4 regions of the Rhizobium sp. 01N447_2 genome follow, and region 3 is predicted to be linked to each of the others. Evidence: riboswitches for the same ligand, from Rfam matches in the RefSeq annotation. Region 3 holds a riboswitch; each other region holds the start of a gene.
The links. Region 3 has a riboswitch for cobalamin ahead of bluB (5,6-dimethylbenzimidazole synthase). Riboswitches for the same ligand answer to the same signal wherever they lie in the genome.

Region 1: linked by a shared signal. The riboswitch ahead of cobU (bifunctional adenosylcobinamide kinase/adenosylcobinamide-phosphate guanylyltransferase) and the one ahead of bluB (5,6-dimethylbenzimidazole synthase) in region 3 are both predicted to bind cobalamin.
Region 2: linked by a shared signal. The riboswitch ahead of fdhA (formaldehyde dehydrogenase, glutathione-independent) and the one ahead of bluB (5,6-dimethylbenzimidazole synthase) in region 3 are both predicted to bind cobalamin.
Region 4: linked by a shared signal. The riboswitch ahead of nrdH (glutaredoxin-like protein NrdH) and the one ahead of bluB (5,6-dimethylbenzimidazole synthase) in region 3 are both predicted to bind cobalamin.

Annotation. Positions count from the first base shown of each region.
Region 1 is NZ_JBFTQY010000018.1:2,557-5,833, reverse strand. Features, by position in the region: gene AC1ECN_RS14750 (chloride channel protein) at 1-441, opposite strand, end outside; cobalamin riboswitch at 695-1,091, shown strand; gene cobU (bifunctional adenosylcobinamide kinase/adenosylcobinamide-phosphate guanylyltransferase) at 1,529-2,053, shown strand; gene cobW (cobalamin biosynthesis protein CobW) at 2,058-3,107, shown strand; partial or broken gene AC1ECN_RS14735 (cobaltochelatase subunit CobN) at 3,112-3,277, shown strand, end outside.
Region 2 is NZ_JBFTQY010000017.1:95,043-98,319, reverse strand. Features, by position in the region: gene AC1ECN_RS14060 (LysR substrate-binding domain-containing protein) at 1-428, opposite strand, end outside; gene AC1ECN_RS14055 (DMT family transporter) at 541-1,464, shown strand; cobalamin riboswitch at 1,605-1,805, shown strand; gene fdhA (formaldehyde dehydrogenase, glutathione-independent) at 2,025-3,215, shown strand.
Region 3 is NZ_JBFTQY010000022.1:12,681-15,957, forward strand. Features, by position in the region: gene AC1ECN_RS17405 (DUF2865 domain-containing protein) at 1-421, shown strand, start outside; gene bluB (5,6-dimethylbenzimidazole synthase) at 497-1,186, opposite strand; cobalamin riboswitch at 1,229-1,416, opposite strand; gene AC1ECN_RS17415 (DHA2 family efflux MFS transporter permease subunit) at 1,594-2,997, shown strand.
Region 4 is NZ_JBFTQY010000069.1:6,825-10,101, reverse strand. Features, by position in the region: gene metE (5-methyltetrahydropteroyltriglutamate--homocysteine S-methyltransferase) at 1-672, shown strand, start outside; cobalamin riboswitch at 845-1,070, shown strand; gene nrdH (glutaredoxin-like protein NrdH) at 1,352-1,573, shown strand; gene nrdI (class Ib ribonucleoside-diphosphate reductase assembly flavoprotein NrdI) at 1,583-1,987, shown strand; gene nrdE (class 1b ribonucleoside-diphosphate reductase subunit alpha) at 1,966-3,277, shown strand, end outside.

The sequences.
Region 1 (3,277 bases), on a different contig from region 3:
CTCCAGGCCGACCGAGGCGCCGAAACCGTTGGAGATCAGGTTCTGCACGGCAACGATGATGCTGTCGGTCAGAGACAGGCGGCCGCCATGCAGCGCATTGGCCTCGATCGGGTCGACCATCGGCTTCTTGCGCCGTTTCGCCAGCACGAAAAGCAGCAGGCCGAGCAGGGCGCCGCCGATGACGGGGGCGGTGAGCAGCAGCATCTTGCTCTCGATCTCGGACGAGCTCAGTCGTTCGCTGTCGGCAATGCCGAAGACCAACTGATGCAGCTCATTGGAGACGTAGCTCATGCCGGTGACGGCGAGACCCGAGATGATGCCGACGACGGCGCCCGCCAGCGACAGGCCAACCTCGCTACGGCGGGTCAGCGCCCGCAGGCGTCCCGGATCGAAGAAAACACGCAGCGCGCGGAAACGGCGCCGATCCAATTTCATAAGCATGGCAAGACAACTAGGCAGGGAGAGGCCCGGTCAAGGGCGAAGGCGCAGTCCGCTTGCGACGCAATTGCGGCGAAAACCCGGCGGGCGGGATAAATATTTGTGACGTAAGTCTCTGATAAATGACGATGTTTTAGGTAGAGTAAGTCGTGTTGGAGCAGGCATACCGGCCGGCCGTCAATTGGTCGACCGCCAAGGCCGGTTGACTTCACCCCTGCGCTTGCCTAACCATCCCGATAACGGATGGTCGACTGACCATCCTGACATAACGGATGGTTCCGGATCGGTGTTACGCCCTTCCGGATGAAAAGGGAATGTGACGGGGCGGACCCAAGCCGGGCGCCTTCATCACAGCCGACCCCGCGACTGTAGAGCGGTCAGGGTCTTCCATCCGGCATCAAGCCCTTCCGGCTCGGAGCCTGCAATCGTGCGGGCGGGCTGGACAGGCGATATGCCGGAAAAGCCACTGGATATGCATGGTGATCAACCGGGGTCGGACGCCTCTCAAGTCTACGAATCGTCCACCTTTTCACTGATGCGGCCGGGAAGGCGAGGATGATCCGCTGGCACGATCAGGGCGACCGGTTTCCGGTCTGCCCCGATCGCGGCCGATAACTGCGAGCCAGGAGACCTGCCATGCGTGCCGGGCGAGAAGCCCACACCTGGGCACTATGCCCGTTGCCAGCACGGAGGTTGTCTTGGCTGAACGATTGAATTCGGCGCGGCCTGGTGCGGCGCGACGGGGAGGTGCTTTCCTCTCCTCCCTCATTCCTGTGCTTGTCACAGGAATCCAGTGTGCCCAAGTCCTTGGGTACGGAAAACTGTGGGTCTTTCGTTGTTGCGCTTCACTTGCGCTCAGCACATTCGCGGCTTTGCCGCTCATCCCCTCAACCGTCTGCCGCCACCTTCTCCCCGCTGGGGAGAAGCGGTATGCCGCAACGGCTCGGTCTTTCTCATCCCGCAGAGGTCAGAGAGACGACCTTGGACTAAGGCTTGCTCGCTCTTCTCCCCAGCGGGGAGAAGGTGGCCCGAAGGGTCGGATGAGGGGGGCCACACGGCGTGCCCTATCTGATCAGCGGACCGTTTGCACATGATCGCCGCCGCCTCCAACACCGTCTTCATCCTCGGCGGCGCACGCTCCGGCAAATCCCGTTTCGCCGAAGACCTCGTAACGGCGACTGGGCTTGATCGCCACTACCTTGCCACGGGGCGGGCATGGGATGAGGAGATGCAGGCGCGCATCTCTCAGCACAAGACCGATCGCGGTCCGTCCTGGACGACGCATGAAGAGCCGCTCGACCTCGTCGGCAAGCTTACCGCCATCGACCGCAAGGAGCGCATCGTCCTCATCGACTGCCTGACGCTCTGGGTCACCAATCTGATGATGGAGGAGCGGAACATGGCGGCGGAATTTGCCGTTCTTGCCAATTTCCTGCCCGCCGCGAAGGCGCGGCTCGTTTTCGTTTCCAACGAGGTCGGCCTCGGCATCGTGCCCGACAATCGCATGGCGCGGGATTTTCGCGATCATGCCGGCCGGCTGCACCAATCGATAGCGGCGAAGGCCGCCGAAGTTTATTTCATCGCGGCAGGCCTGTCGCTGAAAATGAAGGGTTAAGTCCATGAACCAGCAGAAGATTCCCGCAACCGTCATCACCGGATTCCTCGGCGCCGGCAAGACGACGATGATCCGCAACCTGCTCACCAATGCCGGCGGCAAGAAGATCGCGTTGATCATCAACGAATTCGGCGATCTCGGCGTCGACGGCGACGTGCTGAAGGGCTGCGGTGCGGAGAATTGCACCGAGGACGACATCATCGAACTCACCAACGGCTGCATTTGCTGCACTGTTGCGGATGATTTCATTCCGACGATGACGAAGCTGCTCGAGCGCGAGCAGCGGCCCGACCATATCGTCATCGAGACTTCTGGCCTTGCTTTGCCGCAGCCGCTGGTCGCCGCCTTCAACTGGCCCGACATTCGCACCCAGGTGACCGTCGACGGCGTCATCACGGTGGTCGATAGCGCTGCCGTTGCCGCCGGCCGCTTCGCCGACGACCATGATGCGGTCGATGCGCGCCGCGCCGAAGATGAATCGCTCGATCACGAAAGCCCGATCGAGGAGCTGTTCGAGGATCAGCTGACCTGCGCCGACCTCATCGTGCTCAACAAGACAGACCTGATCGATGCTGCCGGGCTTATCAGGGTGCGAGACGAGGTCGCCTCCCGCACGGTGCGCAAGCCCATGATGATCGAGGCGAGGAACGGCGAGGTGTCGGCCGGCATCCTGCTCGGCCTCGGCATCGGCACGGAGGACGATGTCGCCAATCGCAAGTCGCATCACGAGCTGGAGCATGAAGACGGTGCGCCGCACGACCATGACGAATTCGACAGCTTCGTCGTCGATCTCGGACCCATTGCCGATCCCGCCGGCTTCGTCGAAGCGCTGAAGGGTATCATTGCTGCCCATGACGTGCTGCGCCTCAAGGGTTTCGTCGACGTCTCGGGCAAGCCGATGCGCCTGCAGCTCCAGGCCGTCGGCAGCCGTATCGACCATTATTTCGACCGTGCGTGGGGCGCGAGCGAAAAGCGCGCCACGCGCCTTGTCGTCATCGGCCTGCACGAAATGGATCAGGACACGGTGAGGGCGGCGATCGAAGCGCTGGCGTAACCCGATGCATCTGCTTCTGGCTCAACAGGGAACGATCAGCGACGGCGAGGAGGCAATCGACCTCGGGCAGACGCCGGGCGATATCCTGTTCCTGTCGGCTGCCGACAGCGAGCTTGCTGCGATCGCGGCCGCCCATCGCGATCGCGGGGCGGGGCCTTCGCTCCGGCTCG
Region 2 (3,277 bases), on a different contig from region 3:
AGTTCGTCCCGCTCGAGGGCGGCGAGGTTGCGGACTGTATAGTCGCAGGACACGGTAACCTCGACGGCCGGGTGGCGAACGGCGAAAGCCGCGAGCGCCGCCGGCAACACCGTCTGGCTGTATTCCTCGGGAATTCCGATGCGCACAGGCCCATCCAGCGGCTTGCTGCGGATCGTCGCGGCGGCCTCGCTTAAGAGATCGATGATCCGGCGGGCGTAGGGCACGAGCTGTATGCCCGGGCGCGTGAGCAGCACGCCGCGGGCGCCCCGCTCGAAGAGAGTCTCGCCGATCGTCTCCTCGAGCCTCTTGATCTGGCTGCTGACGGCCGATTGCGTCCGCCCGATGCGCTGGGCGGCCGCGGAGAAATTGGAAGTCTCGGCAACGACCAGGAAGGTTCTGAGCAGGTCGCTCTCAATCGGCTCGTGCATGGGGAAGCCATTAAAAAACTCGATGACAGCTATCTCTACTATTCGTTTGCCTGATGTCAATTCTTGACGCACAAATAAGCCGCGTTCGACTTCCTTCTTTGAGAATATCTGCGTGACAATTGAAAATCCGGCCAGACGCCTCGCAGGCAGCGAGCACGAGAAGGGTGTGCTTCTCATCATTGCCGCGACACTTGCCTGGAGCGCGAGCGGCGTCTATTCGCGACTCCTGACGACCGACGTATGGACGGCGATCGCCTGGCGATCATTGTTCGGTGGCCTGTTCCTGCTGATCCCCTGCCTTTTCCTCGAAGGGGGCATCTCACGGCGGCAATGGCGATCCGTCTTCCATCCCACAGGTCTTGCCATGATCGCATGCCAGACCTTCAGTCAGGTATGCTTCATCGGGGCGCTTTACATGACCACCGTCGCCAATGTGACGATGATCTATGCGACCGCGCCCTTCATCGCGGCCATGCTCGGCTGGGTCATCCTCAAGGAGAGGGTCTCSAGGCGGACGTTGATTGCCGGCGGCATCTCGCTCTTCGGCGTCGCGGTCATCGTCGCCTCGTCGATCGGCGGCGGCACTGGTGTGGGAGATCTGCTGGCGCTCGGCATGACGGCGTCCTTCGCGCTCGTCATCATCATTCCGCGCATCAATCCCGGCGTGCCGAGCCTGCCTCCGACCGTCGTCAGCGCTTTCCTGACGCTGGCCATCTTTGCCCCGTTCGGTTCAGTCGGCTCGCTCGACCTGCACAACTGGGTCGTTCTCGCCGCCTTCGGTGCGACCAATTTCTCTCTCGCGCTGGTGCTCTTCCTTGCCGGGGCCAAGCGGATGCCGCCGGCCGAGGCGGCGCTGATCGGCACGATGGAAATTGTGCTCACGCCCTTCTGGGTGTGGCTGCTGTTTTCCGAACAGCCGCCCGTCGCCACCTTTTTCGGCGGCGCGATCATCCTCGGCGCCGTGCTCTGGCACACGGCCGTCGACTTCAACCGCAGCCGGCGCCCCTCGCGGCTAAAGTCTTTAGGCGGCGATTAAATCTTCCGGGACGAACCGGAAAACCGCCGTATTCGCGGGATCAATTATTTCCGCTACGCAGCGCTATTGCGACTTTGCGACTGTCGTCTTTGAGTTGCACCCATGTCGTTTTCTTGATCGCTGTTTTCCGTCAGGCATGGTTTGTTTGTAGTGTTCAAGGCGCTATCTCGCAAACTGGCGAAATGGACCATTGGGAAGCCGGCCCGACGCCGGCGCTGCCCCGCAGCGGTAGAAGAACTGAAATCCTCAAGGAAATCGCCGGATAGACATCCGGAAAGATATCGAGATGGATCGGAAGGAGATTCTGGAGCCGGAAACCAGCTCTTACGCAGCAGATCGACGGATTGCGGCAGACGGTCACGAGCGGAACGACAGGCAAAAACCGTGGCGTTCACTTCACTTCTGCATCCAATCTGTCCGTTTTGAAAATTCGAATATCGCCCGGTGCGGCGGTATCCTCGTGTTGTGGACACCGGGCTGCAGAGGAGGCAGGCCGGAGGGAAGTCGCCATCGACTGCATCGGTTGCAGATCGAGGCTTTCAAACAAGTGGGAGGAATCCATGAGCAAAAATAGAGGCGTCGTCTATCTCCGGCCGGGCAAGGTCGAAGTTCGCGACATCGACGACCCGAAGCTGGAAGCGCCCGACGGCCGCCGCATCGAACACGGCGTGATCCTTAAGGTGATCTCGACCAATATCTGCGGCTCCGATCAGCACATGGTCCGCGGCCGCACGACAGCGATGCCGGGCCTCATCCTCGGTCATGAAATCACCGGCGAGATCATCGAGAAAGGCATCGACGTCGAGATGCTCGAAATCGGCGATATCGTCTCGGTGCCTTTCAATGTCGCCTGCGGCCGCTGCCGCTGCTGCAAGTCTCAAGATACCGGTGTCTGCCTGACGGTAAACCCGGCCCGCGCCGGTGGCGCTTACGGTTATGTCGACATGGGTGGCTGGATCGGCGGACAGGCGCGCTATGTCACCATTCCCTACGCAGATTTCAACCTGRTGAAGATCCCCGATCGGGACAAGGCAATGGCGAAGATCCGGGATCTCACCATGCTCTCCGACATTCTGCCCACGGGCTTTCATGGCGCGGTGCGGGCAGGCGTTGGCGTCGGCTCGACCGTCTACGTGGCAGGCGCCGGCCCCGTCGGCCTTGCGGCTGCGGCTTCGGCTCGCATTCTCGGCGCCGCTGTCGTGATGATCGGTGATTTCAACAAGGACCGTCTGGCGCATGCGGCGAAGGTCGGTTTCGAGCCGATCGACCTGTCGAAGAGCGACCGTCTCGGCGACATGATTGCGCAGGTCGTCGGCATCAACGAGGTGGACAGCGCCATCGATGCGGTCGGCTTCGAGGCACGCGGCCATTCCGGCGGGGAACAGCCGGCGATCGTGCTCAATCAGATGATGGAGATTACCCGTGCCGCGGGTTCGATCGGCATTCCCGGCCTCTACGTTACCGAGGATCCGGGCGCCGTCGACAACGCTGCCAAGCACGGCAATCTGTCGCTCCGCTTCGGCCTCGGATGGGCCAAGGCGCAGTCCTTCCACACCGGCCAGACACCGGTGATCAAATATAATCGCCAGCTCATGCAGGCGATCCTCCACGACCGGCTGCCGATTGCCGATATCGTCAACGCCAAGGTCATCCCGCTCGACGATGCCGCCGCTGGATATGAGAGCTTCGACCATGGAGCAGCGACAAAATATATCCTCGATCCGCACGGAGAGGTCGCGAAAGCCGCGTAGCGCTCACGACCGAAGACAGGGATGGTCGGGCAACAGCCCGACCGTCCCGCATTCTCGAAAAT
Region 3 (3,277 bases):
CAAGATGTGCCCGGGCATCGAGACCGAACTATTCTATCGTGACGTGACGAGCACCGAAGCCTCGAACATGATCTCGGTCGCAACGGGCACGCCCTACAGCGCCATGAAAAATGCCTTTGCCTACAAGAACCGCACGCCCGGGGAAAAATCCTCCTGCGCCTGCAATCTCACCGCCTATTATGAGGAGATGCGCTCCAAGCAGGCGGTGAGCGAACCGCCGCAGCAGGGCTCCATCACCACCATCCGCACCAATCCCCCGGCGAAGGATGCCGCCGCGCCGCAACCATCCGTTCCCGAGCGCCCCTACGATCCCACGCAGAACCGCGTCCGTCAGGTCGGCCCGCAGTTTCTGGCCGGCGATCAGGGCTCGATCGACCTCGCCAATCCGGCAACGCCGGGCCCGCAGCCACAACAGCAGTGATATCAAATCATGCCACCCAAAACTGCGCAGCGGTTTTGGGACTACGACATGCATCTTCGATGCGACGCGCTTGATTTAGGGCTCGCTCCGTCCCCATCCATCATGAAAGACGAGTTCATCGAGCGGCAGCCGCTGCCGCCAGCCTTTGACGGAGAGTTCCGGCTCGTCATAGAGCCGATCGACGAAACCGGCACAGAGCCAGGCGACCACCTCGATATGCTCGGGTATGCCGAGAATGCTCTTCAGGTCGCCTTCATGAAAGATGCTGACCCAGCCGATGCCGACCCCTTCCGCCCGCGCCGCAAGCCAGAGGTTCTGGATGGCGCAGACTGTGGAATAGCTATCCATCCTCGGATTGTGCGTGCGCCCCAACACTACGCTGCCACTGCGCGTGGGATCGCAGGTCACGCATATGCCGAGCGGCGCCTCGACAATGCCTTCGAGCTTGAGCGAGCGGTAGGCCTGCCGCCGTTCGCCTTCGAACATCAGCGCCGCCTCCTCATTGGCCCTCGCAAAAGCATCCCGGACGCGCGCCTGCACGGTTGCGCTTTTCACCAGAATGAAATTCCACGGCTGCATGAAGCCGACTGAGGGCGCGTGGTGGGCGGCCGTCAGCAGCCGCTGCACAAGTTCGTCCGGCAAGGGATCGGGCAGGAACTGGCTGCGGACGTCCCGCCGCGTCATGATCGCATGATAGACGGCCTCGCGTTCGGCCAAAGAAAAACCGGACGCCACCGAAAGGGCATCCTCATCAAAGGGTCGCATCGTCAAATCCCCAACAACGCAACCGCCCCGCCGTCCGCGCGGATCGGTCTATCTTGCCAGGCCGGTCTTCTGACTGGGCGTCATCCGTCTGCCGCAGCCTTCCCGGCAAGAAGCCAGTGGCGTGATGAAGCGGCAAACGTCGGCCTTACAGCGTTGGGCACGTTCCGGCTTTGCACCGGATTCCCGATTCTCCCGCCTTACCGGCGGGCACCTGACGGCGCATCTATTTCAGGAAAGCGCGGCTGCGGCAAGGCGGCCCGCATGACGCCGCCGATACGCTGCATGCGACATCGATTTCATGGACAGAGGCGCATTGCTGCCTTAGAAACAAACCGATCCTGACCGACGCCCATGGCGCCGCACTTTTTCTCTTTGCATTTCGGTTGCCCGTGCCCCGCCTCACGCCCATGATCCTTGCGGTCGCCCTGTTCATGGAACAGATGGATTCCACCGTGATCGCCACCAGCCTGCCGGCAATCGCCGCCGATATCGGTACCTCGCCGATCGCGCTGAAGCTTGCCGTCACGAGTTATCTCGTGGCGCTGGCGATCTTCATCCCGATCAGCGGCTGGATGTCCGATCGTTTCGGCGCGCGCAACATTTTCCGCATGGCGATCTTCGTTTTCATGATCGGCTCGATCGCCTGCGCCTTTTCCAACTCGATCACAGCCTTCGTCGTCTCGCGCCTGATTCAGGGCGCCGGCGGCTCGATGATGACGCCGGTCAGCCGCTTGCTGCTGGTCCGGGGAACACCGCGCCACGAACTCGTCGATGCCATGGCCTGGCTCACCATCCCCGCCCTGATCGGCCCGATCATGGGTCCGCCGATCGGCGGTTTCCTCACCACCTACCTCACCTGGCACTGGATCTTCTGGATCAACGTCCCGATCGGCGTGCTCGGCATCATCCTCGTCACCCGTTTCCTGCCGGCGGTCGAGCCGCGCAGTCCGCGGCCGATGGACTTCCCCGGCTTCTGCCTTTGCGGCATAGGCTTCTCCGGCTTCGTCTTCGGCCTGTCGGTGATCAGCCTGCCGGCCGTGCCCGTCATCTACGGTTATGCCACGGTTGCAATCGGCATCCTTGCCGGCCTCCTCTATCTCCTGCATGCCCGCCGCGCACCCAATCCGCTTCTCGACCCGAAGATGTTCCGTTACCCGATGTTCCGGGCGGCGATCCTCGGCGCCTCGAATTTCCGCATGGGGCTCGGCGCCCTGCCCTTCCTGATGCCATTGATGCTGCAGCTCGGCTTCGGCCTGACGCCGCTGCAATCGGGCTCGGTCACCTTCGTCAGCGCGCTCGGCTCCATGGGCTCGAAATTCGCCGCCTCGCGCACCTTCAAGGCGTTCGGCTTCCGCACCGTCATATCAATCACCACTTTGCTGGCGGCGATCTTCCTCGGCATCAACGGCCTTTTCACCGCCGAGACGCCGCTGTTCCTGATCATGGCCTGCCTGCTGATCGGCGGCCTGTTCCGCTCCATGGCTTTCTCGGGCGTCAACGCCATGGCCTTCGGCGATGTCGACGACGCCGACAGCAGCCAGGCAACCGCGATCAATGCCGTTGCCCAGCGTATCTCCATGGCGATGGGTGTGGCGATCGCCGGCGGCATCCTCGAAATTTCGAGCAGCTTTCACGACGGCAGGCTGCTGGTCTCGGATTTCCACGTCGCCTTCTTCAGCGTCTCGGCGATTTCGGCGCTGGCCTGTATCACCTTCCTGCGCCTGCCGCGCGATGCCGGGGCGGAACTGACGGCGCGTGGCCGCAAGCGCCGGCACGCCGAGCCCGAAGAGGCCGTGGCGGAAAATAGCTGATCGAGACAGATCTGCCTGGCGCGATGGAAGCATTCCTCACCCGCCGGTTCGCAAGACTCGGCGCCGGCAGACGCCAGGGTGAAATGACCCGCGTGTACCCCAGCACCCCATTCTACTTTATGATTTATTCACACATCAAATACACACTGCGTTTGCGCGTTTTGGGTCGCAATTCGGACATGGGCATGAGGGCTCGTGATGTGATCGTCAGCGTCGATGCCCGTATTGATACGCCAGTCGGGAACATGTCCGACTGAGCCGCAATTCTAGGCCGCCGCGG
Region 4 (3,277 bases), on a different contig from region 3:
TGGCGTTATGCGCAGTCGCTGACGGAAAAGCCGGTGAAGGGCATGCTGACGGGACCAGTGACGATCCTCAACTGGTCCTTCGTCCGTGACGATCTTGCGCGCGCCGATGTCAGCCGGCAGATAGCGCTGGCGATTCGCGACGAGGTGACCGATCTCGAAAAGGCAGGCGCGGCAATGATCCAGATCGATGAGGCGGCACTTCGCGAAGGCCTGCCGCTGCGAAAGGCCGATTGGAAGACCTATCTGGACTGGGCGGTGGAAAGCTTTCACCTGTGCTCGACCGGCGTTGCCGATGAGACGCAGATCCACACGCATATGTGCTATTCGGAGTTCAACCAAATCATCGGCGCCATCGCCGCGATGGATGCCGACGTCATCTCCATTGAGACCTCACGTTCGAAGATGGAGCTGCTGGAAGCCTTCCGAAGCTACAAATATCCGAACGAGATCGGTCCCGGCGTTTACGACATCCATTCGCCGCGCGTTCCGGAGGTCGGTGAGATGACTGAGCTCATGCAGCTTGCCCGCGGGCGGCTTTCGGATGGGCGGTTGTGGGTCAATCCGGATTGCGGCCTGAAGACCCGCAAATGGGAAGAGGTGCGTCCGGCACTCGTCAACATGGTCGCCGCCGCGCGGGCGTTGCGAGCCGTGGGGTCGGGGAAGGGCGCTTAAATCTCCGCAACATCTCGAGGAGCCGGCTTTTGCCGGCTCCTTTTATGAACGGGCTCTCCACAGCGCTTTTCCGTTAAAGCTTCGTTATCCACATCATACACAGTCACGGCGATTCGCTGCCGCCGTTGCTGCGCTGCCACAACAACTTGTTGACGTCATCAGCGATTCGCGTACCATATCTAGTGTTCGAGGTTCCGTCGATTCGTGAGGATCGGCGGCTAAGACGGGAATACGGTGCGTTTCGCCATCATGGCGCGGCAATGCCGGAGCTGCCCCCGCAACTGTAAGCGGCGAGCAACTGTCCGATTTCAGGTCACTGGAGCATGATGCTCCGGGAAGGCTGGGGCAGGGTGCTTTGACCCGTGAGCCAGGAGACCTGCCTCGAACGAAACGTCCACGGGCGGGGTGTCCGGAAGGTCGCGTTGCATGGCTGCGGGGAATCTCCGCATCGCGTTTCGCAGGCCCGAGCCTCCGCCCCCGAAACCTTCGCATTGAGCCACTTCGGGGTGAAGTCATGTCAGTATCTCAGTTCAGGCCGTCACCCGCTAGAGGTAGAGGGCGGATCACGCCCAGCGGCTGAACGAGCCGCATCGCTGCAAAATACAGAGTGTTTTCGACGGATATCGCGAGATTTCCGATCGATGTCCTGCGTCCCAATCGCGTCGTCACGAGGAATATCATGACCATCACAGTCTACAGCAAGCCTGCCTGCGTCCAATGCACTGCCACCTACCGCGCCCTCGACCGGTTGGGCGTCGATTATGACATCGTCGATATTTCGCAGAATGCCGAAGCGCTCGATCGGGTCCGCAGCCTCGGCTACATGCAGGCGCCCGTCGTCATCGCCGGCGAGCAGCATTGGGCCGGCTTCCGTCCCGACATGATCAGCGCACTTTCCTGAGGAAAGGCGATGGCTCTGATCGTCTATTATTCCAGCCGGTCCGAGAACACCCATCGGTTCGTCGCCAAGCTCGGACTGCGCGCGGCGCGCATTCCGCCAAATGGCGCAGACGCGTTCCATATCAGCGAACCCTTCGTGCTGATCGTGCCGACCTATAGCGGCGACGGCGGCAAGGGCGCCGTTCCCAAGCAGGTGATCCGTTTCCTCAACGATACGGAAAACCGAGGACACATCCGCGGCGTGATTGCCGCGGGCAACAGCAATTTCGGCGAAACATACGGGCTCGCCGGCGACGTGATCTCAAAGAAGTGCCAGGTGCCTTACCTCTACAGGTTCGAACTGCTGGGCACAGAAGCGGATGTCGCCAACGTCAAACACGGAATGGAACGGTTTTGGACACGGGAACAACTCTGACGCGGGATGCGGGCGCAAAACCGCATAACACTTTTGCTCATCCCGCCGGCGAACGCCCTTTGAAAGCGGCGGAAACGCTCGACTACCACGCGCTGAATGCGATGCTGAACCTCTATGACGATCAGGGGCGGATCCAGCTCGACAAGGATCGAATGGCGGCCAAGCAGTATTTCCTGCAGCATGTGAACCAGAACACGGTGTTCTTTCACAATCTCCGGGAAAAGCTCGATTACCTCGTGACCGAGGGCTATTACGAGCAGGAGGTTCTCGACCAGTATTCCTTCAATTTCGTGCGGGATCTGTTCGACCAGGCCTATGCCAAGAAGTTCCGTTTCCCGACCTTCCTCGGCGCCTTCAAATATTACACCAGCTATACGCTGAAGACCTTCGACGGAAAGCGCTATCTCGAGCGCTATGAGGACCGCATCTGCATGGTGGCCCTGGCCTTGGCGCGCGGCGACGAGAGCCTTGCCCGCGACATGGTCGACGAGATCATTTCCGGCCGCTTCCAGCCGGCGACGCCGACCTTCCTCAATGCCGGTAAGAAGCAGCGCGGCGAACTGGTTTCCTGCTTTCTGCTGCGCGTCGAGGACAATATGGAATCGATCGGCCGGTCGATCAATTCGGCGCTGCAATTGTCGAAGCGCGGCGGCGGCGTGGCGCTGTCGCTGACGAATATCCGCGAGGCAGGCGCGCCGATCAAGCATATCGAGAACCAGTCCTCGGGCATCATCCCTGTCATGAAGCTGCTCGAAGACAGTTTTTCCTATGCCAACCAGCTCGGCGCACGGCAGGGCGCGGGGGCCGTCTATCTCAATGCCCATCACCCCGACATCATGCGCTTTCTCGACACCAAGCGCGAAAATGCCGACGAGAAGATCCGCATCAAGACGCTGTCGCTCGGCGTCGTCGTGCCCGATATCACCTTCGAACTCGCGAGGAACAACGAGGACATGTACCTGTTCTCGCCCTATGACGTGGAGCGCGTCTATGGCGTGCCCTTCACCGAGATTTCCGTGACGGAAAAGTACCGCGAGATGGCTGACGACGCCCGCATCTCCAAGAAGAAGATCAAGGCACGCGAATTCTTCCAGGTGCTTGCCGAAATCCAGTTCGAGAGCGGCTATCCCTACATCATGTTCGAGGACACGGTGAACCGGGCAAACCCGATCGCCGGACGTATTTCGATGAGCAATCTATGCTCGGAAATCCTGCAGGTGAGTGAGGCGAGCGAATATAACGACGACCTCTCCTACAAACATCTCGGCAAGGACATCTCCTGTAATCTCG